Methylorubrum extorquens: one gene and its partner. The protein of the gene in region 2 interacts with the protein of the main gene of each other region in a pairwise test. Links are inferred from orthologs where the notes say so. Each region holds a gene or a part of one and is shown on either strand. Other genes may lie near its edges.

What was found.
Region 1: the proteins of J2W78_RS14640 (region 2) and sfsA interact in binary tests that used the Escherichia coli proteins (3 or more experiments, as listed by UniProt). The link is inferred for Methylorubrum extorquens from one-to-one orthologs.

Annotation. Positions count from the first base shown.
Region 1 is NZ_JALJXF010000001.1:541,903-556,420, reverse strand. What follows is about bases 6,690-9,431. They hold sfsA (DNA/RNA nuclease SfsA), read left to right. Parts: upstream 6,690-7,549; coding sequence 7,550-8,314; downstream 8,315-9,431. Other genes in these bases: J2W78_RS02685 (FkbM family methyltransferase), read right to left, coding at 8,870-9,431; J2W78_RS02690 (YcxB family protein), read right to left, coding at 8,286-8,765; J2W78_RS02700 (competence/damage-inducible protein A), read right to left, coding at 6,714-7,466. Also shown: J2W78_RS02745 (PhnA-like protein), read left to right, coding at 1-330; J2W78_RS02740 (CsbD family protein), read left to right, coding at 419-622; J2W78_RS02735 (CsbD family protein), read left to right, coding at 709-1,092; J2W78_RS02730 (bestrophin family protein), read right to left, coding at 1,377-2,297; argE (acetylornithine deacetylase), read right to left, coding at 2,308-3,483; Co2+/Mg2+ efflux protein ApaG, read right to left, coding at 3,480-3,872; J2W78_RS02715 (hypothetical protein), read left to right, coding at 4,037-4,489; J2W78_RS02710 (2'-deoxycytidine 5'-triphosphate deaminase), read left to right, coding at 4,486-5,607; J2W78_RS02705 (formate/nitrite transporter family protein), read right to left, coding at 5,715-6,602; more of J2W78_RS02685, read right to left, coding at 9,432-9,697; J2W78_RS02680 (alpha/beta fold hydrolase), read left to right, coding at 9,837-10,610; J2W78_RS02675 (hypothetical protein), read left to right, coding at 10,750-11,214; J2W78_RS02670 (hypothetical protein), read right to left, coding at 11,227-12,228; J2W78_RS02665 (ABC transporter permease), read right to left, coding at 12,249-13,028; J2W78_RS02660 (ABC transporter ATP-binding protein), read right to left, coding at 13,025-13,951; J2W78_RS02655 (4Fe-4S binding protein), read right to left, coding at 14,169-14,518. UniProt on the Escherichia coli protein: Binds to DNA non-specifically. Could be a regulatory factor involved in maltose metabolism.
Region 2 is NZ_JALJXF010000001.1:3,080,333-3,095,007, forward strand. What follows is about bases 5,531-8,429. They hold J2W78_RS14640 (glutamate-5-semialdehyde dehydrogenase), read right to left. Parts: upstream 7,680-8,429; coding sequence 6,381-7,679; downstream 5,531-6,380. Other genes in these bases: J2W78_RS14635 (nicotinate-nucleotide adenylyltransferase), read right to left, coding at 5,768-6,325; proB (glutamate 5-kinase), read right to left, coding at 7,819-8,429. Outside these bases: J2W78_RS14605 (Spy/CpxP family protein refolding chaperone), read left to right, coding at 152-700; J2W78_RS14610 (ABC transporter ATP-binding protein), read left to right, coding at 793-2,583; J2W78_RS14615 (aldose epimerase family protein), read left to right, coding at 2,665-3,705; J2W78_RS14620 (GbsR/MarR family transcriptional regulator), read left to right, coding at 3,796-4,356; J2W78_RS14625 (DUF4166 domain-containing protein), read left to right, coding at 4,410-5,120; rsfS (ribosome silencing factor), read right to left, coding at 5,192-5,494; more of proB, read right to left, coding at 8,430-8,952; J2W78_RS14650 (response regulator), read left to right, coding at 9,240-9,614; J2W78_RS14655 (YdcF family protein), read right to left, coding at 9,714-10,418; J2W78_RS14660 (cell division protein FtsX), read right to left, coding at 10,660-11,640; cell division ATP-binding protein FtsE, read right to left, coding at 11,637-12,338; J2W78_RS14670 (zinc-ribbon domain-containing protein), read left to right, coding at 12,508-13,257; hpt (hypoxanthine phosphoribosyltransferase), read left to right, coding at 13,444-14,013; J2W78_RS14680 (response regulator), read left to right, coding at 14,177-14,542; J2W78_RS14685 (TspO/MBR family protein), read right to left, coding at 14,547-14,675. UniProt on the Escherichia coli protein: Catalyzes the NADPH-dependent reduction of L-glutamate 5-phosphate into L-glutamate 5-semialdehyde and phosphate. The product spontaneously undergoes cyclization to form 1-pyrroline-5-carboxylate.

The DNA of each region.
Region 1 (14,518 bases), 2.5 Mb from region 2 along the record:
GCAGTCCGCGCGGTCCTGTCGGGCGACCCGGCCCAGAAGGAGCAGGCTAAAGCCCGTGCCGCCGATGCACTCGCCAAGGCGCAGGGCATCGCGCCCGACCAAGCCAAGGCGCAGATCGACGGTTACGAGAAGCAGTACGAGCAGGCCGTCGCCACGGCCAAGCAGAAGGCTGAAGCCGCCGCCGTCGCCGCCAAGTCCGCCGCCACTCAGGGCGCCTTCTACGCGGCCCTGGCGCTGATCCTCGGCGCACTCGCTGCCTTCTTCGGCGGACGCCTCGGCGCTCCGAAGCCCGCGACCTTCGTCGGCGCCTACGACGCTCGCCGCGTCTGATCACCCTCCCCTCGGCTCCCGCCACCGGCGGGAGCCCCCAACGACCGGCGCTGCCGGTGAACCCCTACCGCCAAAAGGAGAGCATCCGATGAGCAGCACGACCGACAAGATCAAGGGCCTGGCCAACGAGGCGACCGGCAACGTCAAGCAGGGCATCGGCAACGTGACCGGTAACGACAAGCTCGTGGCCGAGGGCAAGGCCCAGGAGTTGAAGGGCGAGGCTCAGAAGACGGTCGGCGACGTCAAGGACGGTGCCAAGAACCTCGCCGACAAGGTCACCGGCAAGCACTGATCCCGGAGTCGATCCCTGGGCGGGGCCGGCCGAGCCGGCCCCCCCTTTCCCCCTTCGCCCTTCCCACCCGTCATTCGGAGAGAGCCATGAACCGCGATCAGTTCCGCGGCGCGTCCCGTCACATCAAGGGCCGCGCCCAGACCGCGCTCGGCGGCGTCACCGGTGATCCGGTCCGCCAAGTGCGCGGTGCCGCGAATCAGGTGGCCGGAGGAGCGCAGTACGCCTACGGCAGCGCCCGCGACCGCATCGAAGATCTCGCCCGCGACGGCGAACACTTCGCCGATGCTGCACGCGAGCGGGCCAATGACCTGATTCAGGATGGGCGCCGTCATGCCGGCGAGGCCCGCCGCCGCGGCCGGGATTACGGTCGCCGGGCCGTCCGCTACGCCGATGCCAACCGCACCTCGACCCTGCTCGGCATCGCCGCCGCCGCCTTCACGCTGGGCTGGCTCGCACGTCCGTCGCGCTGAACGCCGCAATTCGGGAGACAACCATGATCCGCAAGCTTCTAACCGCCCTCGTTCTGCCGAGGGTCATCGCCTTCGTCAGCCGCCGGCTCACCGGCCGGGCCACGACTCCGACGCGTCATAGGCGCTGAGCCTCCGGAACAGGAGGAGAAACCCTGACCGGTCGAGTTCGCCCGCGCCGCGACCTTGGCCGGTCATTCGGCCCCGGTCGTTCACATGGGCCGGCCTCCGATGAACCCCTCGGTCCAGCGACCGTCCCTCCGGCGACATACTCTGGGGACGTGCGGCTATCGCAGCATGAACCGGTCGGCCTTCGGTGCCTCGCGTCCGATCTCGCCTAGGGCATCGAGGATCGCCGCATCGGCGGTGTGCAGCAGGGTGTCGAGGGGCAGGTCGTTGGCGTCGGTGCCGAACGGCTCCTCCAGCTCGTCGCCGAGCGCGTCGAGGCCGAAGAACGCATAGGCCACGAGCGCGGCGACGATCGGGGTGGACCAGCCGAGCGAGCCGGCGAGCCCGAACGGCAGCAGTAGGCAGTAGAGCCAGGCGGTCCGATACAGCAGCAGCGTGTAGGCGAAGGGCAGCGGCGTGCCGTGAATGCGCTCGCAGGTCGCCTGGATCGCGGAGAGGCTGGCGATCTTGTGCTCCAGGCTCACGAACAGCACATCGCTCAGCGCGCCGGCTTTCGCAGCCCCGGCGAGATCCCGCGTCAGTCCCGTCAGCGCCGCGTCGGCCCCGCTCGGCCTTTGCCCGAGGGTCGAAAGTTCTTCCGAGGTCAGCCAGGGGGCGAGCGCCTCGGCTTCGTCGAGCCCGCGCAGGCGGGCGTGCAGAGCATGGGCGAAGCCGGCCCCTCTGCGCAGGCAACGGCGGCGCAGGGCCTCGTGTTCGGGTTCCGGCAACAGCGCCGGCAGCAGCCGCGCGAGGCCGCGCAACTCGACGATCAGGTTACCCCAGGCCCGCCGCGCCTCCCACCAGCGATCGTAGCAGGCGCCGTTGCGAAAGCTCAGGAAGATCGAGAGCGCGAGCCCGACCAACGTAAAGGGCCCGATGCCGGCCGTGATCGGAAACCAAGCCGGGTGCCGCTGCTCGATCGCCACCACGAGGAAGGAGAGCGCGGCGATCACGATGACCTGAGGCGCGACCTTCGGCAGGATCGAACCGCGCATGGCGAACAGGATCGTCAGCAGGCCGGGGCGGGGGCGGACGATCATGGCGTGTGTCTCAGCCGGCGCAGGCCGCGACCAGCCGGCGCATGAAGGCCTCGCCACGGGTGAGCTCGTCGAGGGTGATGAACTCGTCGGGCTGATGCGCCTGATCGATCGAACCCGGCCCGCACACCACGGTGGGGATGCCGGCCCGCTGGAAGCGCCCGGCCTCGGTGGCGTAGGGCACGGTGATCGTCGCGTTTCGGCCGGCGAGCCGCAGAGCCAGCCGCTCGGCCTCCGAGCCCGGATCGGGCGCGAGCCCCGGCACGGAGACCTCCTCGACCGTCGCGATACGCCCGAATTCGCCGTAGCGGTTGAGGCGTTCGCGGGTCACCCGTTCGCAGGCCCATGTGAACAGGGCGGGGATCTCGGCCATGTCGAGATCGGGCAGTCCGCGGAACTCCCACAGGAAGGTGCAGAGCTTCGGCAGGATGTTGCGGGCGGTGCCGCCCTCGATCACGCCGACATGGACAGTGGTGTTCGGCGGGTCGAACCGGCCGGAGGCGTCGCCGCGGGCGACCATGGCGTCGGCGATGCGGTTCAGTTCGGCGATGAGGTCGGCGGCCGCCATCACCGCATTGGCGCCGAGCCCGGGCTTGGCCGAATGGGCCGCGTGGCCGTGCACCGTGGTGTTGTAGGTTACCACGCTCTTGTGTGCGTCCGCGACCTGCATCTCCGTCGGCTCGCCGACGATCACGGCGCCTGGGCGCGGCAGGTCCGCGCCGAAGCGGGCGATGGTGTCGGCGACCCCGAGGCAGGTGGTCTCCTCGTCGTAGGAGAGCAGGATGTGGATCGGCCGTGTCAGCCCGGCTTCCAGCGCCGCCGGCACCATTGCGAGCGCGAGGGCGTCGAACCCCTTCATGTCCACGGCGCCGCGGCCGTAGGCCCGTCCGTCGGCGACGCGGAGGCGGAACGGATCGGAGGTCCAGGCCTGACCCGTCACCGGCACCACGTCGGTATGGCCGGAGAGCACGACGCCGCCGTCGGTCATCGGCCCGAGGGTGGCGAACAGGGCGGCCTTGTCACCGGTCGCGTTCGGCACCCGGATATGGGGCACGCCCCAGCCATCGAGATAGCCGGCCACGAAGTCGATCAGCGCGAGGTTCGACTTGGAACTCTCCGTGTCGAACGCGACGAGCCGCTCCAGAAGCTCCAGCGGTGTCAGGCGGGTAGCGCCGGCCGGCGTCGTCAATGGACGACGCGACGCAGATGGGGCGAATCCAGCGAGAAGGCCGGGATCTCCGCCTCGAAGCTCTCCCCACCGACCGTGGACATCGTGTAGCTGCCGGCCATCAGGCCGTCCGGCGTGGTGAGGGGGCAGCCACTGGTGTAACTGAACGATTCGCCCGGCTCGAGAACCGGCTGCTTGCCGACGACGCCCGCGCCGCGCACCTCCTGGCAAGCGCCACGTCCGTCGATGATCCGCCAATGGCGCGAGCGAAGCTGCACCTGTTCGCTGCCGTTGTTCACGATCTCGACCGTGTAGGCAAAGAAGTAGCGGCTCTCGCCCGGCGAGGACTCCTCCTCGACGAATCGGGGCTCCACCGTCACCATGATGCCGCGCGTCTCGGCCTTGTACATCGCGTGAAAGCATCTCCGTGGACGGCGCGCAGGCCGCATCGCGACATCTGCGACGCGCCGTGGTACGTGGCGCCAGAAACCTCGTCAATCACGGTATCCTACGGTGAGCGGAGGCCGGAGACCACGTGCCGAACGCTTCGCACCGGGGAGAATTCGAGGGAGCCGTGACGGCTGCGCGGCCCGATCGACCGCTCTTGGCGGCGGGGCCGGCTCTCGGCTCCCTCCTGATGCTCACTCTCGCCCTCGCCTTCGCGTGGTGGGACCCGGCTCAGAACCGGTGGCCGGCGCTCGCGCTCGTGATGGCGCTCGGCCTCGATACCGCCGCACGGATCGCGGCTCGGGCCGTTCGACAGCGGACGGGCGTGGAGACTGAGATCCGCGGCCTTCCCTCGCCGATGCTCGCGCTCGGGAATGCGGCGTGGATTGCCGCGATCGTGGCGGCTGTCTCGGCCGGCTTGCGGCCCGCGCTTTTTCCGCTGATGGCGAGCGCGCTCGCCGGACTCGTGGCGATGGGCGCCGTCGCGCGGCTTGCGCTGGCGCGGATGGTCTTCGCGATCGAGGCGGCGGAGCGCGCGGCGGACGAGGCCAAACGCAAAGGCGAGGGGACGGGACGATGAGCGCAGACGTGCCGGCAGCGTCCGGTATCCTGCCGGCGCAGGCCATCACGGCGCTGACGCAGGCCGGGGCGATCCGCCCCGCGACAGCCTACGCCGCCGACCAGATCCAGCCCGCGAGCCTCGACCTGCGGCTCGGCAGCCGCGCCTACCGGGTGCGCACGAGCTTCCTGCCCGGCAGCGGACGCTCGGTCGCGACCTGTGTCGAGGCTTTCGCGCTGCACGAGATCGACCTGACGCAGGGCGCCGTCCTGGAGACGGGCTGCGTCTACATCGCCGAGTTGCAGGAAACTCTGGCGCTCCCCCCCGATCTCAGCGCCAGCGCCAACCCGAAAAGCTCGACCGGGCGTATCGATGTGTTCACCCGCGTCATCACCGACCGGGCCAGCGCCTTCGACCAGATCGAGGCGGGCTATGCCGGCCAGCTCTACGCCGAAATCTCGCCGCGAACCTTCCCGGTGCGGGTCCGGACCGGCTCGCGCCTGTCGCAGATCCGCTTCCGCCAGGGCGACCCGCGGCTGCGGGAGGTGGAACTCGCCGCGCTCCACGCCAGCGACCCGCTGATCGATATCGCATCGCCCTCGCTTCAGGGCGGCGTGCCGGTCTCGGTCGATCTCGCCGGCTTCGACGGGCTGATCGGCTACCGGGCCAAGCGCCATACCGGCTTGATCGATGTGGACCGGCCGCGCGGCCACCGCACCCGCGACTTCTGGGAGCCGCTGCCGGCCGACGGCAGCCGCACGCTGATCCTCGATCCCGGCCAGTTCTACATCCTGGCCTCTAAGGAGGCGGTGCGGGTGCCGGCCGACCACGCGGCCGAGATGGTGCCGTTCGATCCCCTCGTCGGCGAGTTCCGCGTCCACTATGCCGGCTTCTTCGATCCGGGCTTCGGCCTCAGCGAAGCGGGCGGGGCCGGCGCCCGCGCAGTGCTCGAAGTGCGCTCGCGCGACGTGCCGTTCCTCCTGGAAGACGGCCAGATCGTCGGCCGCCTCGTCTACGAGCGCATGCTGGAACGGCCCGCGACCCTCTACGGCGCCGCGGGTGCCGGCTCGAACTACCAGGCGCAGGGACTGAAGCTCTCGAAGCATTTCGCCAGTGAGCCGGAGCCGCCCGCGGCCTGATCGATCCACCGCGTCCGGGGGCGTCGACGCGCCAGCGCATCGGCAAAACGTTGCTGAATGCCCCAGCCTTGCGGCATAGGCGTAAAACCGGCGCTGCCCTCGAAGCTTCAGGCGCCGACGCGCTCGTGCTCCTCCATATCCGGCGCCACCTGACCGAAGTTGAGCACCGAGACCAGGGTCACACCGCCGACGATGTTGCCGACCAGCGTCGGGACGAAGAAGCCGGTGACATACTTCGAAAAATCGATCTCGCCGGTGGCGACGAGGTAATAGGCATCGACCGAGCCGGCGACGATGTGGGCGAGCCCGCACATCGAGACCAGCCACGTCATCAGGATGATGATGAACGGTGCCGCCGAGCCCGTAGCCGGCAGGATCCACACCATGAGGGCGATCAGCCAGCCCGCGAACACCGCCTTGATCACCGTGGTCCAGAACGGGTCCTCGATGGTGTGACGGCTGATCTCGACGAAGGCCTCCCGCACCTCCGGCTTGAACGCATCGGTATGGGCCAGCACCGAGGCGATGGCGATCGTCGCCAGGATGTTGGCGACGAGGACGATGCTCCAGAGCCGCACGACCCGCAGCAAGGCCGCGAACGTCCTCTCGGTGAGGAGCGGCAAAATCGGCGTCACCGTGTTCTCGGTGAAGAGCTGCTGGCGCCCGAGCACGACGATGAGGAAGCCGACCGAGTAGCCCATGCTCGTGATGAGTTCGGCCCAGGGGGCGTGCGGCAGATGCCCCTTGAGCACGCCGGGCACGATCAGCGAGAAGCCCATGGTGAGCCCGGCGGAAAAGCCCGACAGCAGGAGCGCCAGCCACGTGCGGCGCATCTCCTCCTCGCCCTCGCGCCGGATGATCTCGTGCAGGATCACCGCATCCGGGCGGTGAGCCTTCTCGACTTGGGCGTCGTCCTTTTCGCGTGTGTGAGAGCCGTGAGTCTTGGGTTCACCCTGGGGTTTCGGCTCTCCGTACGTGCGGGATTCCTGGGACATGCGGCCCTCGGCGGTCGTCTCGTCGCAGCCCAACGTACGGCAGCGCTTGCGTGCTCCCACCGCGCAGAAATTTATTTCATGAGCGCAAGAGCGAGCCCGGCAGCGACGTGCCTATGACCGCAGGCCCGCCAGCAACGCCTCCACGGCCGCCCGCGCCGCCGCCACCGCATCCGCGTCCCGCCCGCGCACGACGATACGGTTGCGGAACCCCTCCGGCGTCATCGACGGGTAGGAGCCGATCGAGACGTCGCCATGCGCGGCAGCGATCTCGGTGAGGCCGCCGGCGAAATTGCCCTCGGGGATTGCACCCGCCTCGATCGTCTCGGAGATGACCGGCGCGTTGCCCGTCAGCGTCGGGCGGATCTCATCGAGCATCGCCGCCATGATCTGCGGCACGCCGGCCATGACGAAGACATTGCCGAGCCGGAAGCCCGGCGCCTTCGACACGGGGTTGGCGATCAGGTCGGCCCCGTCGGGGATGCGGGCCATGCGCAGGCGCGCCGCGTTGAGGTCTTCCGGCCGATGCCGCTCGAGCAGCATGGCGCGGGCCCGCGGATCGACATCGATGCCGACGCCGAACGCCGCCGCCACGCTATCGGCGGTGATGTCGTCGTGGGTCGGGCCGATGCCGCCGGAGGTGAAGAGATAGGTGTAGCGCGCCCGCAGCGCGTTCACCGCGGCGACGATCTCATCCTTCACGTCCGGGACGATGCGCACCTCGCGCAGATCCACGCCGATCTCGGTCAGCACCTCGGCAATGGTGCCGATGTTCTTGTCCTTGGTGCGGCCCGAGAGGATCTCGTCGCCGATGACGAGGATGGCGGCGGTGACGTCGGAACTCTGGGAGGAGGAACTTTTGGGCATGCGGCCTCGGAGGCGATGATCGGGGTAGAAGCTAGGGCGCGGATGCGCGAAAGCGAAAGCCCCTCGTTCCGCCCCGGCCCGCGATGCGTTTCCCCACTCCCCTGATCGAAGGGCGCCTCGTGCGGCGCTACAAGCGCTTCCTCGCCGACGTGACGCTGGCCGACGGCACGGAGGTGACGGCGCATTGCGCCAACCCCGGCGCGATGCTGGGGCTGAACACGGAAGGATTTCGCGTCCTGCTCTCGACCTCGACAAATCCTTCGCGAAAGCTCGGATTCTCGTGGGAGCTGGTGGAGGCGGAGCTCCCCGGCGGGCCGCAATGGGTCGGCATCAATACGGCCAGGCCGAATGCCCTCGTCGCCGAGGCCTTTCGTGAGAATAAGATCGCGCCTCTACTCGGCTACGAGACGCTTCGGCCGGAAGTCGCCTACGGCAAGGCGAGCCGCGTCGATTTCCTGGCGAGCGGCGGCGGCCTCCCGCCCTGCCATGTCGAGGTCAAAAACTGCCACCTGATGCGGCAGGCAGGCCTCGCGGAGTTTCCCGATTGCAAGGCCGCCCGCTCGGCCCGCCACATGGAGGAACTGGCCGGCGTCGTCGCCGCGGGCGGACGGGCGATGCTGATCGTGGTGATCCAGATGCGGGCCGACGCCTTCGACGTCGCCCGCGACATCGATCCGGCCTTCGACCGCGCGCTTCGGGCGGCTTTGGCGGCGGGGGTCGAGGCTTACGCTTACACCTGCGCGGTCGGGCCGGCAGGTGTGGCGATCTATGCGACCGTCCCGGTCCTCACGCTGGCGACGGATACGTCGTCGATCCCGTTTATTGATGAGACTTCAGGACTGATATGAGTCGATTCATGTTCTCGTCAGTCGTGGAATGCATAGGGACAATGATAGCGCCGCCGACATGTAGATAAATGTATAAGGCACGATCTGATTTTACATATGATTTAATCATATCCCATTTATACAATATATTGATATCTGAGCCGTCTATGCCAATACCATCGTCTTTATAGTATACAGAACAAATTTTGCCAGCATAGCCGACCGCGTGAGCAGCGGGGAACAAAAAAGAAAAGGCAAAAGCCATAAAACCAGCAAAAATCAAAAACCATAAATCGAATGCAATCCCATGCGCCACACAGACAGAAATTAATATAATAAGGAATACTACCTTCGCTTTTATCGATATGGGACCGCCCCCAAAACGACCGAAGAAATTAGTAACGATCGCATCGGCCTTACTCATAGTAAAAGGGCCAATTCTATCGAACCCTGCCCTTTCGCCACCTGACATAGGCATTTCGCAGAAATCACCTTTATCGGCAAAACATTCCTCATCGTGCCATGCAATTTGGCGGAACAACAGTATAAAATGAGACAAAAGTCGGAAATTTCAACTTAATGCCGCTCGAACATCAGGTTGAGCCGCGTGCGGGCGATCTGGCGGTAGCCGTACTTGTGGAGCAGATCGGGTAGGTCGATCTGCCACTGGTCGGCGCCGTTCTCGATGACGAGCAGCGACGGGAGAAGGGAGGCCGGCGCATCGCGCAGGAACGGCTCCAGTATCAGATCCTCGGCGCCCTCGACATCGAGCTTGATCGCGTCGATGCGCTCAATCCCCTCCGAGCGGCACAGCTCCACCAGCGTCACCGCCGGCACGCGCACCGTGGCGTTCTTGTGGGTGCCGACGATCTTCACGCTCGACTCGCCGCGGTTGCGCGGATCGATGAACAGCGTCAGCTCGCCCGACTTATCGGCCACCGCGCAAGCGATGGCCTTCACCGTGCCGAACGGGTTCTGGCCGATGTTGAAGGTCAGTCGGTCGAACACGTCCGGCTGCGGCTCCACCGCGAGGATGCGCGCCCGCCGGCCGGTGAAGCCCGCCACGAACAGGGCGTAGGCGCCGATGTTGGCGCCGATATCGAGGAACACCGCATCCTCACGCAGGCGCTCCTTGAGGAAGGCCCGCTCCTGCGGATCGAAGAACTGCGGGGTGAAGAGCACCTTCTTCTCGCAGTTGTTGTTGTAGGGGTGCAGCCGCATCCGCGCGCCGTAGCGCTCGACGTCGAGCGGCCGGCCGCGCATCATCGAGATGGCGAGGCGGCGCAGGAACATCGCCATCCGCCGGGCACGCCAGGAATGCTCGGGGAGCTTCTGCGTGCGCTCCGCGATCCGCGCAACGAGGCCGGTGGGTGCGTAGGTGCCGTAGGGCGAGGTGTCCGTCATCGTGCCGGGGTGATGCCAGCCCGGCGCAGCCGCGGCAAGTCAGGCGCCGATGCGCGCGACACGCCAAACACCGTCGGTTGTCGCACGAAGCGCGATCGCTGCCTTTGACAACGGCGCCCCGGCACCCGAAGACATCGGCATGCAGAGCTTCGACTCCGACGGCGTGCAGATCGCCTTTATCGACGCGCCGGCCAAGGAAGGCGCCTCCGGCGGCGGCGCTCCCATCCTCCTGATCCACGGCTTCGCCTCGAACCACGCGGTGAACTGGGTCAATACGCTCTGGGTCCGCACCCTGACCGAGGCCGGCTACCGCGTCATCGCGCTCGACAACCGCGGGCACGGGCAGAGCGAGAAGCTCTACGAGCCCAGCGCCTACACCTCCGACCAGATGGCCGGCGACGCGGTGCGACTGCTGCGCCATCTCGGCATCGAGCGGGCGGACGTGATGGGCTATTCCATGGGCGCCCGCATCGCCGCGCACATGGCGCTCGATTACCCGGCGGAGGTCCGCTCGCTGTTGATCGGCGGCCTCGGCTTCAACCTCGTGGACGGACGCGGCCTGCCGCAGGGTATCGCCGAGGCGCTGGAGGCGCCCCCCGGCGCGCCCGCGCCGAACCCGACGGCCGCCTCTTTCCGCACCTTCGCCGAGCAGACCAAGAGCGACCTGCGGGCGCTGGCCGCCTGCATTCGCGCCTCGCGTCAGACCCTGTCGCGGGCCGAACTCTCGGCCATCGACACGCCGACGCTGGTCTCGGTCGGCACGCTCGACACGGTGGCAGGCTCGGGCCCCGAACTGGTCAAGCTGATGCCGAACGCCCTCGGCCTCGACCTGCCGAACCGCGATCACTCGACAGCGGTGGGCGACCGGCTGCACCGCAAGGGCGTCCTGGAATTCCTGGAGCAGCGTCCGTAGCGGCGCGTTTCGCGGGGCAGAGCCTGTCTCGCTTGGCGCCTTGGCCAGCCCGAACGACCTATTGGTGGTAGATCGTTTGACGGACTGCGCCCGGAGCCCGATTCGGCCCTAAGCTCTGGCCATTCTTGAGGAATGGGCCATGTCGGGTCGGACTTCGCAGACAGCCGCGGACGGTGTCCTTCGCTCGGTCTTGGCGGACGCGCTCGCCAGCGCGCTCATCGTCCTGGCGATCCTGCTGCTGGTCTTCGGTGGCACAGCCCTGGCGCGTCCGAAGCTCACCTATGAAGCGGGCAAGGTCGTCGGCTTGAGCAACCTCTCGACCGACGAGGGCTGCCTTCCGGCCAAGATGGCTGGCCGGGTCGTGAAGCGGGCGTTCGGCCGCGACGGCCTCTATCTCGAGTCGATCATCGTCGAAGTGCGGTCCGGTCAGCGGACCTTCATCAACATCGAGGACGGTGATCGAAACCTCGACGGCGCTACCAACCGCGCGGTCAAGCTGTGGTTTGAGACCATGCTGAGCGTCGGCAAGCCGGTTTCGCTCCGCGTTCTCGGATGTGGGGCGGCGGCGCGAATGCTGTCGCTCGACGCCGTGCGATCGCTCTGAGCGGTGCGGGTTTCAGCGCGGTTCCGGGGTCGGATGGGCGAGCCAATCCGGAATCCACGGCTGAGGACGCGGCGCCCGTGCGAGATCGGTCTGCGCCTCCGAGACCGACGCCGGAGCGCCGCCGAGGCTCGGCCGGCTCTGATAGTCGAAGCGGGGCAGGATGCGGCCCCGCGCATCGAGCGACAGATGCACCTCGAACCAGAGGCCGAGTTCGGGATCGGACCGGTGCTGCTCATCGCGCAGGGCGCGCAGAAGCGGTTCGACGGCGGCGGCCTCTTGGACGGGCTGCGGCCCGCGGCGATAGACCTGCACCTCGCAGAGCGCACCGACGACGGCGGCTCTGAGCCGGGTCCGATCCCACGGGGTCTTGCCGGGCGGACGATGGGCAGCCAACGCGCGTCCGATCTCGATCAGGATCGGATGCTCGGCCCAGTAGGCCTCGCGCTCGTGCATCCAGGCTTCCATCCGCGCTGCGAACACGGTTGGGTTGCAGGTCTCATTCGCCAGTTCGTTCAGGCGCTCCGAGCCGATGCGCGCACCGAGCCATGCGGCGAGGGCTTCGCGCCCATCCTCCAGCGCGGCCCCAGCCTCGTCTTCGTCTTCCTCCTCATCCTCGTCGACGGCGAGATCGCTCCAGGCCGTCCCCGAAAACGCATCGCGGGCGAGCTTGGCCAGAAAGCCTTCGAGTGAACCCGCGAGCACCGCCGCATCGCCCTCGGAGCCGAGGCCGACGATGGGGCTCGCCGCTGTCGCCGCGCCCTTCGGATGCCAGAAGCCGACGAGCGAGCCGTCGGGCAGATACAGAAACAGCGAGAATTCCCTGCGAAGGGCGCTGCCGTCGACGATCGGTGCCTCGTCGCTGAGGGTTCCCTGCAAGCGGAAGCAGCCGAGGCTACCCCAGGGCCGCCCGTCGAGCCAATCGGCGAAGTCGAGGAGGAGCGGGGGCGGTTCGTGCCCCGGCGCAAAGGCGGCCGGAAGGCTGTCGCGCGTGACGATGTAGGAATCCTGCGCCATCTTCCCCCTCTGCCATCCCGTCAGCTCTTCAGCCGGTACCCCGTGCGGAAGATGTAGGTCACGAGCCCGAGGCACAGCGCGAGGAACGCCAGCGTCGCGGCGATGCTGACGCCGACCGCCACGTCGCCCTTGCCGAAGAAGGCCCAGCGGAAGCCGCTGACGAGGTAGACGACCGGGTTGAACAGGGTCACCGCACGCCAGAACGGGGGCAGCATGTCGATGGAGTAGAAGCTGCCGCCGAGGAATGTCAGCGGCGTGACGATGAGGAGCGGCACCAGTTGCAGCTTCTCGAACCCGTCCGCCCAAAGGCCGATCACGAAGCCGAACAGGCTGAAGGTCAACGCCGTGAGCAGCAGGAAGAACACCATCCAGAACGGGTGCTCGATGTGCAGCGGCACGAAGAGCGAGGCCGTGGCGAGGATGATGAGGCCGATGATGATCGACTTCGTCGCCGCCGCGCCGACGTAGCCCAGCACCACCTCGAACGGCGAGATCGGCGCCGAGAGCAGCTCGTAGATCGTGCCGGCAAAGCGCGGGAAGTAGATGCCGAAGGCCGCGTTCGAGACGCTCTGCGTCAGCAGAGAGAGCATGATCAGCCCCGGCACGATGAAGGCGCCGTAGGGAACGCCGTCGACCGTCTGCATCCGCGAGCCGATGGCGGCACCGAACACCACGAAATAGAGCGAAGTGGAGATCACCGGCGCGACGATGCTCTGCAGCGCTGTGCGCCAGAACCGGGCCATCTCGAAGCGGTAGATGGCGAGGACCGCCGGGACGTTCAGCATGGATACGCCCATCATGCGCGCTCGCGGACGAGATCGACGAAGATGTCTTCGAGCGAGCTCTGGCTGGTATCGAGGTCGGTAAACGCGATGCCGGCATCGGCCAGCTCGCCGAGCAGGCCGGTGATACCGGTGCGCTCGCGCCGCGTGTCGTAGGTGTAGACGAGGCTGCGCCCGTCCGCGCCGAGGTGGAGGTCGTGACGCGCGAGGTTCTCCGGCAGGACGCTAACCGGCTCGCGCAGGTGCAGGATGAGCTGCTTCTTGCCGAGCTTGCGCATCAGCTCGACCTTGTCCTCGACGAGGATGATCTCGCCCTTGCGGATCACGCCCACCCGGTCGGCCATCTCCTCGGCCTCCTCGATGTAGTGCGTGGTGAGGATGACCGTGACGCCCTGCTCGCGCAGGCGGCGCACGAGGCGCCACATGTCCTGGCGCAGCTCCACGTCGACGCCGGCCGTCGGCTCGTCGAGGAACAGCACCTGCGGCTCGTGGGCGAGCGCCTTGGCGATCAGGACCCGACGCTTCATGCCTCCGGAGAGCTGCATGATGCGGCTCTCGCGCTTGTCGTACAGGGAGAGATCCCTGAGCACTCGCTCGATATGGGCCGGGTTCTTGGGCAGCCCGAACAGGCCGCGGCTGAAGCTAACCGTGTCCCACACCTTCTCGAAGGCGTCGGTGGTGAGTTCCTGCGGCACCAGTCCGATCATCCGGCGCGCGGCGCGATAGTCGCCGAGGATGTCGTGGCCGCCGACGCGGATCTGGCCCGTGCTCGGCGTGACGATCCCGCAGACGATGTTGATGAGAGTCGATTTGCCGGCGCCGTTCGGCCCCAGCAGCGCGAAGATCTCGCCCTTGGCGATGTCGAGGTTCACGTCGCGCAGGGCGTGCAACCCCGACGCGTACACCTTCGAGAGGTTCGCGATCGAGACGATCGGTGGCATCGGGGCTCGGGATTGGCGGATGGGGGCCGCCCTATAGCACGGCGACAGAACCGGTGAACCCTGCCGGTCGCCGGTTACATTTCCCGCTGTTTTCTTCGCCCTCAGTGCCCGGTCCGCGGAACCGGTCTCCGCTCCGGGATTTGACGAATTGTTCTCCTGCGACAAAACACCCCTGACCCGACCTGCCCTCGATGCGATGGCGGGTCGTTTTTTTGGATCATCCTGGCAGCCGTCCGGCCGCCTCCCGCTCGCGCAGGTAATCCTCGGTGGTGCGCGGCTTGGCCGGCGGCGCGGCGTGCGGGTCGAAACCCTGCGTCAGCGCCGCCTCGACGCGGCAATCGTCGCACATCATCAGCGAGCGGATGCGTTGCTCGCCGGCCTCGCCGGAGAACATCCAGTGCCGCTCGCGCAGCTTGCCGATCACCCGCTCGATCGTGGCGCGGGTGCCGAACGGCTTGGCGCAGGTGATGCAGCAGAACGGCTCCTCCTCCTTCACGATCCGGCGCGGCTCGCTCCACGCCTCGAAGTCGATCTGCGGCTTCAGGCTGATGACGTCCTCCGGGCAGG
Region 2 (14,675 bases):
ATTGTGCAGCGCAGAACGTGCCGGGCTGCCAACATGGAGAAGGTTTCATGGAGCAGACACAAACCGGAGACGAGCGGACACACGCGAGAGACGGAGCGGACCCATCCTCTCGGGGTCGGGGCAAGGGCCCCTGAACGGTGGAGGGTGTGTGATGACCAAGCCGAACCTGAGCAAGCGAAGCAGGGCCGGGCTCCTGCTGGCGGGGCTGGCGGTCCTCGGTGCGGCCGGCCTCGGGTCCGCGGCGGTGCATGCCGGCGACTGGGGCGGCCCCTTCGCGGACGGCCCCCACGGCCATCGGCACGGGCGCTGGTCGGCGCTCTCGGCCGAGGACCGAGCGGCCTTCGCCGATGCCCGCCTCGCCGGCCTGCATGCCGGACTGAAGCTGAACCCCGAGCAGGAGAAGCTATGGCCGCCGGTCGAGACGGCCCTGCGCGATCTCTCGAAGCAGCGCGCCGCCCAGCGTGAGGCGCGGCGGGAGCGCGGCCGGATGGTCGACGACGCCCCCGGCACGCTCCGCGCCATGGCCGACGCGGCCACCGCTCGTGGCGAAGCCCTGCGCAAGCTCGCCGATGCCAGCACGCCGCTCTTCGCCAGCCTGGACGAAGGCCAGAAGCGCCGCGCCATGGTGCTCGCCCGGCCGATGCGCCCCTTCGGCGGACCGCACAAGCACGGGCACCGGCACGGGGGCGAGCGCGACTGAAGGACAGCGGTCGCTTGATCCGCGAGCCGCGCGGCGGCAAACACCGCGGGCTCCGGTCGTTCCGGCCGGGGTCAGCACAGACACGGTACACGATGGCGCGCCGGCCGCTTCTGAGAGGCGACACCCTTCCCCTGCTCGGGCGGCTCTGGCGGGAATGGCTCTCACCCCACCGCGCGACGCTCGCGGTGGTCCTCGTGCTGATCACCGTCGTCGGCGCGGCGACGGGGCTCTACCCGGCCCTCATCAAGGCCGCCTTCGACGCGTTCGACCGCAAGGACATGAGCGCGCTGGCCTACGGCCCGCTCATCGTCATCGCCGTCACATCCGCCCGCGGCTTCGCCCTGTTCGGGCAGACGGTGCTGACCAACCGGGTCGTCACCCGCGTCGAGGCCGACATGCAGGCCGCGCTCTACGCCCACCTGATCGATGCCGACCTCGCCCAACTCGGCCGCGAGAGCCCGGCGGCCTTCACCCAGCGCTTTACCACCGACTTCGCCTTCATCAAGGAGGCGCTGACCCGCATCTCGACGGTGCTGCTGCGCGATGTGGCGATGCTGGCCGCGCTCGTGATCGCGCTGGTCTGGATGGACCCGCTGCTGACGCTCGCCGCCGCGGTCACGGCCCCCCTTGTCGCCGGCCCGGTCAACCGGATCGGCAAGCGGCTGCGCCAGGTCTCGACCACGACCCAGGAGCAGATGGGCGCGACCGCGAGCCTCATCACCGAGAGCCTCCAGGGCGCCCGCGTCGCCAAGACCTACGCGCTGGAAGGCTATCTCAAGGACCGCGCGGCCCAGGCGCTCGACGAGGTGCGCCGCCTCAAGATGAAGGCGGCCAACGCGCGCGGCCGGCTCGACCCGCTGATGGAGATCGGCGGCGGTCTCGCGGTGGCGGGCGTGCTCGTGCTGGTGGGCCAGCGGGTGATGTCGGGTGACCGCACCGTCGGCGACTTCACCGGCTATGTCGCCGCGCTCCTGCTCGCCGCGCAGCCGGCCCGGGCGCTCGGCACCCTCAACGCCATCCTTCAGGAGGCGGCGGCGGCGCTGACGCGCTACTTCGCCCTGATGGACGAGCAGCCGACGATCCGCGAATCCGCGTCGGCCCGTCCACTCACGGTGTCGCGGGGCGAGATCCGCTTCGAGGCCGTGCATTTTCGCTACCGGGCCGACGCGCCCGCCCTGGAGGGCATCGACCTCGTGGTGCCCGCGGGCTCGACCACGGCGCTGGTCGGTCGCTCCGGCTCGGGCAAATCCTCGCTGCTCAACCTCGTCCCCCGGCTTCAGGACGTGACGGCGGGCCGGGTTCTCATCGACGGCACCGACGTGCGCGACGTAACCATCGCCTCCCTGCGCGCGGCGATCGCGGTGGTGTCGCAGGAAGTCGTGCTGTTCGACGACACCGTCGCCGCCAATATCGGCTTCGGCCGGCCCGGCGCGACGCAGGACGAGATCGAGGCGGCGGCGCGGGCCGCGGCGGCGCACGGCTTCATCACGCGTCTGGGCGAGGGCTACGCGTTCCGGGTCGGGCCGGGCGGCGGCCGGCTCTCGGGGGGCGAGCGCCAGCGTATCTCGCTCGCCCGCGCCTTCCTCAAGAACGCGCCGATCCTGCTCCTCGACGAGGCGACCTCCGCCCTCGATTCCGAATCCGAGCATCTCGTGCAGGAGGCGCTGGAGCGGCTGATGCGCGGGCGCACGACGCTGGTCATCGCCCACCGCCTCTCGACCGTACGCGAGGCGGGCCGCATCGCGGTGCTGGAGGCGGGCCGGGTGATCGAACTCGGACGCCACGATGAGTTGGTGGCCGCAAGCGGGACCTATGCACGCCTCCACCGGCTGCAATTGTCGGACGATTCCGGCGTATCGAGAGCGCAGGCGGCCCCCGTCTGACAGCGGTGGCATGAATCGACCGGCCCCGTGCGACCCGCACGGCCTCTCGCGCGTAATTCCCGGTCACGGCGGGAGACAGGAATGCGGCCAGAGCCATTCGGAAAGACGCGGGCGGGTGAGCGCGTCACGCGGCACACCCTCGTGCGCGACGATCTGCGGGTTCAGGTGATCGATTACGGCGCGATTCTCACCGCCATCGAGGTGCCGGACCGGGAGGGCCGCCGCGCCAACGTCGTCCTCGCCCTCGACACGGTGGAGGGCTACGAGACCGTAAGCCCGCATTTCGGGGCGATTGCCGGGCGTTACGCCAACCGCATCGCCAGGGGGCGCTTCACCCTCGACGGCACCGCCTTCGAACTGCCGATCAACGAGCCGCCCAACTCCATGCATGGCGGTCCCAAGGGTTTCGCCAAGCGCCTGTGGAAGGTGGCGGAGGCGGACGAGACGCGGATCGTGCTGAGACGGCGCAGCCCCGATGGCGAGGAGGGCTTTCCGGGCAATCTCGACGTGGAGGTCGTCTACAGCCTGCCCGAGCCCGGAACGCTGCGCATCGATTACCGCGCCGAGACCGACCGGCCGACGGTGCTGAACCTGACCAACCACAGCTACTTCGATCTCGCCGGCGAGGGCACGGGCGACGTGATGGATCACGTCGTGAAGATCTTCGCCGACGCCTACGCGCCGACGGACACGACGCAGATCCCGACCGGAATCATCGCGCCGGTCACCGGAACGCCTTTCGATTTCCGCGAAGCCACCCCGCTCGGCGCGCGCATCCGGCAGGGCCACGAGCAGATCGTGATCGCGGGCGGCTACGACCATACCTTCGCTCTGCGAGGCCCCGCCGGCACGCTACGCCCGGCCGCCTCCTGCCTTTGCCCAGCCAGCGGGCGGCGCCTCGACGTCGCGACGACCCAGCCGGCGCTGCAGCTCTACAGCGGCAACAATCTCGACGGCTCGCTGGTCGGCCCGTCCGGCCGTACCTACCGCTCGGGCGACGGCGTCTGCTTCGAGACGCAGGGGTTTCCGGATGCGCCGAACCATCCGAACTTTCCGAGCACTGTCCTGAGGCCGGGAGAGGTCTTCACCTCGAGCACCACCTACCGGTTCTCGGCTGTGTGAGCGGGACGGGCGGCCGTATCGGTGCAAGGAAAGCGACGGACGTGAACCCGCGCGCTTGACATCCATCTCATTTGGTCTGAAATTTCTGTCATGACAGAAATTTCAGACCAGCCGCAAACCCTCGCGCCTGCGGTGGAGCGGTTCATCCTTCATTGGGGCGATCTCGGTGGGCAGTGGGGCGTGAACCGCTCCGTCGCTCAGATCCACGCCCTGCTCTACCTCTCCGACAAGCCGCTCGCGGCAGAGGACATCGCGGGGACGCTCGGCATCGCGCGCTCGAACGTCTCGAACTCGCTGAAGGAATTGGCGGCCTGGAACCTGATCCGGCGTGTGCCGGTGCTGGGCGAGCGGCGGGACTTCTTCGTCGCCGAGACGGATCTGTGGGAGATGGTCACCCGCATCGCCGCCGGCCGCAAGGAGCGGGAGATCGACCCGGCGCTCAAGGCCCTGCGGGAATGTGTGGCCGAGGCCGAGGGCGACCCTCGGGTCGGAGCCGTGGCCGGGCGGCGGCTCAAGGCCATGCTCGACTTCACCCAGACGCTCGACGGCTGGTACGCGCAGATGCTGAACGTGCCCCACAACACCCTGGCCAAGCTGATCCGGCTCGGCGGCCGCATCGTCCGCTACCTGCCCGTGAAGTCCGAGACCTGATCCCCCGCCGGCCGGGCGTCCGCCGTCCGGGAGAGTATTAGAGGAGGCCGTTGATGCGCGTCGCCGCCGAAGCTGCTGTCCCTATCGCAAGAGCCCCGACCGCGAGCCCGGTTCGCCCGGCGGAACTGTTCGACCTGCGCTTTCGCGCGCTGGTGCCGGAGGCGGATTGGGCGCGGCTGCCGCCAGCCGTGCGGCGGCGCTTCTCGAAGCGGCTCGGCGAGGGTGAGAGCGCGGTCTATGCCGGGCGTGTGGTCGAGACCCATCTGACCCGGCTCGGCTGGTTGCTCGCGCAGGCCCTGCGCCTCGTCGGCGCGCCGCTGCCGACGACCCGGATCGCCAACGTGCCGAGCGTTGTGGCCGTGACTCAGGACGGCGCCGGCAATGGCCAGATCTGGACGCGGCTCTACGCCCGCGGCTCCGGCTTCCCGCAGGCGATCCACTCGGCCAAGCGCTTCCGGGGGCCGACCGGGCTGGAGGAGCGGGTCGGCGCCGGGCTCGGCATGAGTCTGCGGGTTCTGGTCGAGGATCGGGCGCTGGTGTTTCGCAGCGAGCGCTACTTCATCGACTTGCCGGGCTTCCGGCTCATCCTGCCGCGATGGCTGACGCCGGGCACGCTGACGGTCAGCCACGGCGCCACCGGCGCCCGCGCCTTCCGCTTCATTCTGGAAATCCGCCACGCCTGGCTCGGCCGGCTGCTGCGCCAGGAGGCGGTGTTCTGCGACCAAGTCGAGGCCCGCGACGAGGTCACCGCCGCGCTGCCCTGATCGAGGGTTCAGAGCATCGTCCCGAGGGGTGGTCCCCGGCTTTCGGAAGAAGACGATGCTAAAAGAAAGGGCTAACCTGCGAGCAATGCGCCCGACGGCCGGTCGGCGCCCCAGATCTTCTCGAGGTTATAGAAGCCGCGGACTTCGGGGCGGAAGATGTGGACGAGGATGTCGCCCGCATCGATCAGCACCCAGTCGCAGGCCGGCATGCCCTCGACGCGGGCATTGCCGAATCCCTTGGCCTTCATCTCTTGGATGATCTTGTCGGCGATCGAGCCGACATGGCGCTGCGAGCGGCCGGACGCGATGATCATCGTATCGGCGAGCGAGGTCTTGCCCGCGAGGTCGATCTCGACGGTTTCCTCGGCCTTCATCTCATCGAGGCATCCGAGGGCCAGGGCCTTCAGCGCGTCGGAGGAGGCAGGCTCGGCATCGAAGCTGACACCGACGTGTGGAATGTGTGCGGACAGGGTCTCGGTTCCTGAAGATCAATTCGCGGCGATCCCGCCACGCGCTGAAATTGGCCGCTTTCGGCCCACTTTTCAAGCGCAAGAAGCGCCCTAAGGCTCGTGCGCCGCAATTGGATGGCCAAAACCCCGGCCGGCGCGGTCATGATCGTCCCGGAGCCGCGTTGGCAGAGGGCGCCGTCACCGTGTCCGCAAGGCGGTTGAGGATAACCCGGAACGCGGCCCGTGCAGGAAGGCCCAGGCTGGTGTGGGATGGACCGCAAGGGTGGGGGCGTTCGCCTCTGGAATTCGGGCCGATCCGAAGGTCTGTGCCGCCCGCGCCGAAGGCGCCTTCAGCGTGTAACCGGGACGGTCGATCACCGCGACGGGCATCAGCGACAAGATCTCGTCGAAACGGCGCCAGCGATGGAAGGTGCCGAGCGAATCCGCGCCCATGATCCACACGAAGTGGAGGGCCGGTCGGCGGCGGACCAGCCAGCGCAGCGTATCGGCGGTGTAGCGGCTGCCGATCTCCGCCTCGAAGCCGGTGACCGCGATGCGCGGATCGGTGGCGAGCGCCCGCGCTTGCGCCACTCGCTCGTCCAGCGGGGCGAGCACGCCATGGTCCTTCAGCGGGTTGCCGGGGGTGACGAGCCACCAGACCCGATCGAGCCGAAGGCGCCGCAGGGCGGTGCGGCTGACATGCAGGTGCCCCGCATGCGCCGGGTTGAACGAACCGCCGTAGAGGCCGATCCGCATGCCGGGCGCGGCCGGCGGTAGTCTGTGATCGCGCAGAGGAACCGCCGTCAGCGCGTCACGGCCGCGTCTGGCCGCTGCCGTGGACCCGGTACTTGAAGGTGGTGAGCTGCTCGACGCCGACCGGGCCGCGGGCATGCATCCGCCCGGTGGCGATGCCGATCTCGGCGCCGAAGCCGAACTCGCCGCCATCGGCGAACTGCGTCGAGGCGTTGTGGGTCACGATCGCCGAATCGACCTCGTTGAGGAAGCGGGTGGCGGCCTCGGTGTCGTCGGTGATGATCGCGTCGGTGTGGTGCGAGCCGTTGGCCTCGATATGAGCGATGGCCGAGTTGAGCCCATCCACCACCTTCGCGGAGATGATTGCGTCGAGATACTCGGTGCGCCAATCCGCGTCGGTCGCCGCACTCACCCGCGGGTCGGCGGCCTGCGTCGCCGCGTCGCCCCGCACGGCGCAGCCGGATTCGAGCAGCGCCTCGACCAGAGGCTTGAGGTGGGTCTTGGCGACCGCCGCATCGACAAGCAGCGTCTCGGCGGCGCCGCAGATCCCGGTGCGCCGCATCTTGCTGTTGAGGACGATGGTGCGGGCCATGCCAAGGTCGGCACCCTCGGCCACGTAGACGTGGCAGATGCCGTCGAGATGGGCGAAGACCGGCACCTTGGCCTCCGCCTGGACGCGCTCCACGAGGCTGCGCCCGCCGCGGGGCACGATCACGTCGACGCAGCCGCCGAGGCCGGTGAGCATCAGGCCGACCGCCGCCCGGTCGCGGGTCGGCACGAGCTGGATCGCATCCGCGGGCAGGCCGGCGCGGGCGAGGCCTTCGCTCATCGCCGCCGCGATGGCGGTCGCGGTGCGGTGCGAATCCGAGCCCGCGCGCAGGATGGCGGCATTGCCCGCCTTGAGGCAGAGCGCGCCGGCATCCGCGGTCACGTTGGGGCGGCTCTCGAAGATGACGCCGACGACGCCGAGGGGCACCGAGATGCGCTCGATCAGGAGGCCGTTCGGCCGTTCGAAGGCGGCGAGCTGGCGCCCGACCGGATCGGCGAGGCCCGCGACCTTCTCCACCGCCTCAGCGATCGCGGTGACGCGGCCCTCGTCCAGGGTCAGGCGGTCGATGATCGCGTTGGTGAGGCCCGCGGCCTGCGCGGCGGAGACGTCCCGCGCGTTCTCGCGCAGGATCGCCGGGGCGCTGGCGCGGATCTGATCGGCGATGGCACGCAGGCCCAGATCCTTGGTCTGCGCCGGCGCTAGCGCCATCGCCCGGCCGGCGGCGCGGGCGCGCTTTCCGATGCCGGCCATCATCGTATCGAGGTCGTCGGCGTCCGCGAGATCGGACTTAAGATTCAGGACAGGCACGTTCCCGCTTCCCGTCTGGCGCCGCCGGGGCGGCGCGCGTGAGTATTCAAGTGCATATGCACCCTCCCGCGCCCCTTTGCACATCGCCTTGGGGTTGAACAAGCGTCGATGTTAAGTTGCCTTGCCGGAGCGGGCCACGTCAGGCTCCGATCATTGCAAGATCGTCGCGGTGGATCATCTCCGTGCGCCCGGCCTGGACCGAGGCGGCGGCGATCTCGCGGCTTGAGCGGCCGATAATGGCGGCGGCGTCCGCGCTGTCGTAGGCGACGAGCCCCCGCCCGAGGATGCGCCCTTCGGGGTCGCGGATCAGCACGGCGTCACCCTTGGCGAAGCTCCCCTCGATGGCGGTGACGCCCACCGGCAGCAGGCTCGCCCCGCCCTGAAGCGCGCGGGCGGCGCCGGCATCGACCACGAGGATGCCGGAGGCGTCCAGCGAGCCCGCGATCCAGGTCTTGCGCGCGGCGGTGGGGGTCGAGCCCGACAGGAACCACGAGCAGCGTCCGCCCTCGCGGACCACGCGCAGCGGATTCTTTCCGCGCCCGTCGGCGATGACCATGTGGGTACCGCCGCTGGCGGCGATCTTGGCCGCCTCGACTTTTGTGCGCATGCCGCCGCGGGACAATTCGGAGGCGGGCCCCCCGGCCATCGCCTCGATCTCCGGGGTCACCCGCTCGATCACCGGAAGGTGCCGCGCCTGCGGATCGGTGTGGGGGGGCGCGGTGTAGAGGCCGTCGATGTCGGAGAACAGCACCAAAACGTCGGCGCCGATCATGGTGGCGACCCGCGCCGCCAGCCGGTCGTTGTCTCCGTAGCGGATCTCGGCGGTCGCCACCGTGTCGTTCTCGTTGACGACCGGGACCGCGCGCACTTCGAGGAGCTTCTGCACGGTCGCGCGGGCGTTGAGGTAGCGGCGGCGCTCCTCGGTGTCCTTCGGCGTCACCAGCACCTGCCCCGCGACGATGTCGTGGTGACCGAGCGCCTCGGTCCAGTAGCGGGCGAGTGCGATCTGGCCGACCGCGGCCGAAGCTTGGCTCTCCTCCAGGCGGAGCGCACCGGGCGGAAGGCCCAGCACCGTGCGCCCGAGGGCGATGGCGCCGGACGAGACGACCACGACATCGACGCCGCGACCATGCAGGTCGGCGATGTCCTCGGCGAGCGCGGCGAGCCACGCGTGCCGCAGGCGTCCCCGCGCGCGATCCACGAGGAGGGCCGAGCCCACCTTCACGACGACGCGGCGGAAATCTTCGAGAGCGGGAGGGCGGACCACGGTCATGCGACAGTCGATACGAAAAATTGGGCGTTACGGAGAATCTGGTGATCGCCGGTGCGAGGCCGGTTCCTGTGCCTCAAACGCCCGGCCCTGGCCAGATCCCTCCCATGCGCGAGACCTTCACGGCATTCCGCGCGGTACAGCCTGTGCGTGTTTTTGGTGCGGGGGGATAGTGCGCAAGGGAAAGTGACGCACTTCAGGTTGTGAAAACTGTATGATCCCATCTGGAGACCGTTTTCACGCCGTGCCAGCGTGCCTCTCGGCCGCATCGGAAAGCAGGGAGTGCCTCGTTGCCGGTCCGTGCCCTACTGGGCCGTCGCGTCCTGATCGTCGAGGACGATTATTTCTGGGCCGACGAATTGCGCCAGGGTTTGCAGAAAGCCGGGGCCGTCGTCCACGGCCCGGTCGCCAGCGTCGAGGCGGCCCTGCAGATCCTCGATTCCGAGGCCGCTCTGGACGGCGCGATTCTCGACCTCGATCTCAGGGGTGAGCGTGCCTACGTCGTCGCCGACCGGCTGATTGCCCGAGGTGCGTCCTTCGTGTTCGTGACGGGCTACGATGCCGGTGCCCTCCCGGACAGGTACGCGGCGATTCCAAGATTCGAGAAGCCGGTCGCGTTCGATACGGTGCTGAGGGCGCTGAGCGGGATGATGACCCCCGCCTGACCTCTCCACACCGCCTGTCTCCGGCCTGGCCGACGCCGGCGAACGAAGACGGGGCGGGTCTCGAAAGCTCCGACTCGGATCGGCTGGCCGCCGCGACTGTCAGTTCGCCTCGCGCAGCAGTCGCTCGGCCACGATCTTCACAGGCTGGCGGCGCCCGATCAGCACGGCGAAGCGTGACTGCTCCGGATCGGATTCGAAGCGGGTCCGCCCCCAGGCGACCAGGAACTTGAGATATTCCGCGCCGAGCAGGCGGGTGACCGCCGGATCCGCCCACCAGCGGCCGACATCGAGCCCATCGGAGACGACCGGATAGGGGATCAGCGTCTCGCCGTCCTTCAGGGCGTGCCGCAGCTCCACCAGGGTGCGCGGCATGTGATAGTTCGAGGTCACGACCACGACGATGCCGAAGCTGTGGCGACGCATCCAGCGCCGGGTCTCGATGGCGTTGCCGATGGTGTTGCGCGCCCGATAATCGAGATCGACGCAGCAGGTGATCCAGGGTTCCTGTGACGGGTTGAGGCGCACGATCTCCTCGCGGGTGGTGCGCTCGTTGACGCCGGAGATCAGCAGCCGCCGGCCATGGCCCTCCGCCAGGAGATCGATGGCATCGCCGACGCGCTGTGAGCCGCCGGTCATGGCGACGATGCCGTCGACGCCGTCCAGGCTCGGCCGGTCGGCCTGCTCGACCTCCGCGACGAAGGCAAGAAAGCCGCCCGCCAGCGCGAGCAGGCCGAGGAGGGAAAGGCCGACGAAGGCCCGAAATAGATGGATGCCGCGCCGCGGCCGCGCAGGGGCTTCGGTCATTCGAGATGCGCAGGGCTGCGACGATGCGCGGGCCGACGGGTCCGCCGCCCAGGACCATCCGAGCGCTTCGCACTGGGACTCGCAGGGCGAGTCGTTTGGGAGCCGGCCCCGGCCGGCCGCCTGTCGGCGGGGCACTCGCGGAAGCATGACGGACGAAAACAGGGGCTCATGAACGGTTCGGTGCCGGGACTCTCGGTTCCCAATGGTTGTCGAAACGTTAACGGGTTCGATCGACCTGACTCTATCGGAGGAACCGGCGCACGGTGAAGCGAGACACGGCCGCCGTGACGAGGGACGCGATCACGCCGATGAGCACGATGATCGCGTAACCTTGCCAGCCGATCTGGAACGTCCCGAACAGCGCCTCGATCTCCTCGCCCGCCGGACCGGACCGCCACATACGGGCGAACAGACCCGCGAGCGCACAGGTCAGAAGCGCAGCGCCGGCACCCAGTGCCCCTCCCCTCAAGCCGAGGCGGAAGAAGCGGCTCTGGAAGGCCTTGGCGATGTAGTCGTCGTCGGCGCCCACGAAGTGCAGCACCTCGACAACCTCGCGGTTGCCGGCCATGGCGCCGCGGGTGGCGAAGACCACGGCGAGCCCGGTGGCGAACAGGACCAGAAGGACGATGCCGATGCCGATGCCGGCGAAGGTGTTGGCCATGGTCGAGAGGCGCTGGAGCCAGAGCGCGTGGTCGTCAAGGCTCGCCACGCCCGGAAGCGCGTCGGTGAGGGCGGCGCGCAGGGCGGTGAGGTCGGGGCTCCGGTCGCTCGCGAGCGTCAGCGCGATCAGGCGTGGTACCGGCAGGTCCGACATGTCGAGACCGCTGCCGAGCCAGGGTTCGAGCAGGCGCTCGGATTCCGCCTTCGAGAAGATGCGCGCCCCGGCGATGCCCGGCGCGGCGCTTGCGAGGCTCTCGGCCCGCTTCACGTCCGCCTCGATGTCGCGCCCGGCTCCGGGCCGGATCTGCACCGTGACCTCCTGCGCGACGCTGCCCTGCCACTGGCTGGCGCTGGAGACGGCGATCTCCGCCGCACCGGCGCAGAGTGCCGCAAGGAAGGTGAGGATGGCGATGACCGCCGCAAGTGCCCGGCTCGCGGCGGAATCGGTCGGCACCAGGGGTGCGTTGCGGCGCAGGTTGGCCGGAAGCGGCGGCTCGGACGCGGGCGCCGCTACTTTCGCCGCGGCCGCACCGGTCCGGGCGGGGGAGCGTACCTCGGTCATGGGGCTTCCACCCGCAGCCGGCCGTCGGCGAGCACCATGCGGCGTGCCTCGACGAGATCCATCAAACCGTAATCGTGGGTGGCGATCACCACCGAGGTGCCGAGCCGGTTCAGTTCCATGAACAGCCGCAGCAGGCGCCGGGCGAGGCTCGGATCGACGTTGCCGGTGGGCTCGTCGGCCAGCAGCAGTTCCGGCCGCGCGATCAGGGCCCGCGCGATCGCCGCGCGCTGCTTCTCGCCGCCCGACAGCAGCGGCGGCAGGACGTGCATGCGCTCGCCCAGGCCCACCCATCGCAGCAATTCGACGACCTCCGCCCGGTAGCTCGCCTCCGCCCGCTCCTGCACGCGCAGGGGCAGGGCCACGTTCTCGTAGGTCGTCAGGTGATCGAGCAGGCGGAAATCCTGGAATACCACGCCCATGCGGCGGCGCAGGCCCGTGAGTGCGTCGTTGGAGATGCCGCTCACCTCCCGGCCGAACACCGAGACGATGCCGCGGGTCGGGCGCACCGAGAGCAGGATCAGGCGCAGCAGCGTCGTCTTGCCCGCCCCTGACGGGCCGGTGAGGAATTGAAAGGAATGCGGCGCGATCTCGAAGCTCACATCGGACAGCACCTCCGACCCGAGGCCGTAGCGCATGCCGACGCTCTCGAACCGGACGACGGGCTCCTCCGCGCCGGACAGGAGGCTGCCCGTTTTCATCCCAGCCGACAAGGCCCGCTCACTCCACGCTTCGCACGCGACACAGGCCCCCTGTGCCACACCCGGCTTCACCGCCGGTTAACCCTACTCGGGGACAACGTTTGTGTCCTTTTCGAGAGCGCGGCAACCCGCTGCCGGGACCTGACACCGACGCGGCTTAACCCATCCCATGCTGATCGTCTGCCCGGCCTGCGCCAGCGAGTATCGTATCGATGCCGACCGCGTCGGCACCAGCGGGCGCTCGGTGCGCTGCGCGGCCTGCCGCGAGACGTGGTTCATCTCGTCCGACGAGGTGGTGGCCGCGATGTTCGACGAGATGTCGGCGGCCGAGGAGCCCGGGACCAGCGCTCCGCCGGAGCCGGCGCCGAGGGCCGAGGCCCCGGCTGACGAACCGGTGCCACGCCCTCGGACGAGCCCCGCGAAGCCCGCCAAACGGGGCAAGCCAAAGCGCCCGGCCCGGCGGCTCTCCCCGGCGCTTGCTGCCGCTCTCGTCCTCGCCGCCTCCCTGCCGTTGGCGCTTCTCGGGCGCGCCAGCGTCGTGCGGGCGATGCCGCAGACGGCGGGGCTGTTCGCCCGCGTCGGCCTGCCGGTGAATTTGCGCGGCATCGATCTGACCGACATCGCCGCGTTTCAGGTCGCTGCCGACGGTAGCAACCCCGCCCGGCTCGTCGTGGAGGGGGACCTCGTGGCGGTTGCCCGAGACCGCGTCGTCGTGCCGGCGATCGAGGTCGAGGTCCGCGACGCCGGGGGCCAGTCGCTCTACCGCTGGACCGTTCCGGGACCGCGCGCAGCCCTGGAGTCCGGCGAACGGGCGCGGTTCAAGGCGAGCCTCTCGGCTCCCCCGGAGAAGGGTCGGCAGGTCGAGGTGCGCTTCTCGGACGAAGCCGCCGTCGGCGCGGGAGCCGGCGAGTCCCCTTAGAGCAATCCTGGGAAAGCCGTCGTCGCGCGCGGACTCACATCTGTGGATTGCGCCGATCCGGCAGCGGGCGCTTCGGCTGCGCGGGTCCGTAGCGCTGGCGGAGCCCGCTGCGCATGGTAAGGTGCAGCGTGGCGTGGCCGAGGGCGGTTCGCGCCGCAGAGATTCAGCGAAGACATCACGAGCCGCATGAGCACCGCATCGAAACGCGTCCGTGTCCTGTTCGACGAGGCGGCGATCGCCAAGCGCAACGAAGAGTTGGCCGACGCGATCGTCGCGGCCAAGCCCGAGAACCTGCTCGTCGTCGCGGTGCTCAAGGGCAGCTTCATGTTCGCCGCCGACCTGCTGCGGTCGCTCCACCGGGCTGGGCTCTCGCCGCAGGTCGAGTTCGTGCATCTCTCCAGCTACCGAAACTCTACCGTCTCCTCGGGCCAAGTCGAGATCCTGCGCGACGTTCAGAGCGAGGTGCGCGGCCGTGATGTGCTGCTGGTCGACGACATCCTCGAATCCGGCCGCACCGTCGTCTTCGCCAAGGATCTGTTGATGGCCCGCGGCGCCAAGCGCGTGCTGACCGCGGTGCTCTTGGAGAAGCCGGGCAAGCGTGCCGTGACGATCGACGCGGATTTCGTCGGCTTCACCTGCCCGGACGTGTTCGTGGTCGGCTACGGCATGGATGCCGCCCACGCCTTCCGCCAGCTCCCCTTCGTCGGCTTGGTCGACTACGACAGCAGCGACGCGGATCTGTTCGGCGGCGCCTGACCGCCAATCCCGGTCAGGCAAATTCTTGATAAGAACGCGATACTTGCTCGAAATCGGCCGCCGATGGAACTCTGTCGGCCTATGAGGCTTGACAGGCCGCGCTTCCCAGCGGTCACTCGGGCGCGACGATCCACATCGAAGGAACGGTAGAGGACGCCCGACCATGGCGCGCATCCTGCTCGTGGATGACGAGGATACGGTTCGCGGCTTCCTCAAGCGCGGACTGGAATTGGACGGTCACACCGTCGTCACGGCCATCGACGGCAGCGACGGTCTGGATCGCCTGTCGGAAGCCGGCGGCGGCTTCGACCTGATGTTGACCGATATCCGCATGCCGCTGATGGACGGCATCGCGCTGTCGCTCGCGGCCAAGCGCGATTATCCCGATCTCACGATCCTGCTGATGACGGGCTTTGCCGACCAGCGCGAGCGCGCCCGCGGCCTCGACGCCATCGTCACCGACGTGCTGACCAAGCCGTTTTCGCTCGCCGACCTGCGCTCCACGGTGATGCGGGCGCTGGCCGCGTAGCGCCTCAATTCATCTGCCAGATCGTGCCGTTGAGCAGGCAGGCGAAGGCCACCCAGGCGGCGTAGGGTACGAGCAGCCACGCTGCGGCCCGGTCGAAGCGCCACGACAGGCGGATCGTCCACAGGATCATCAC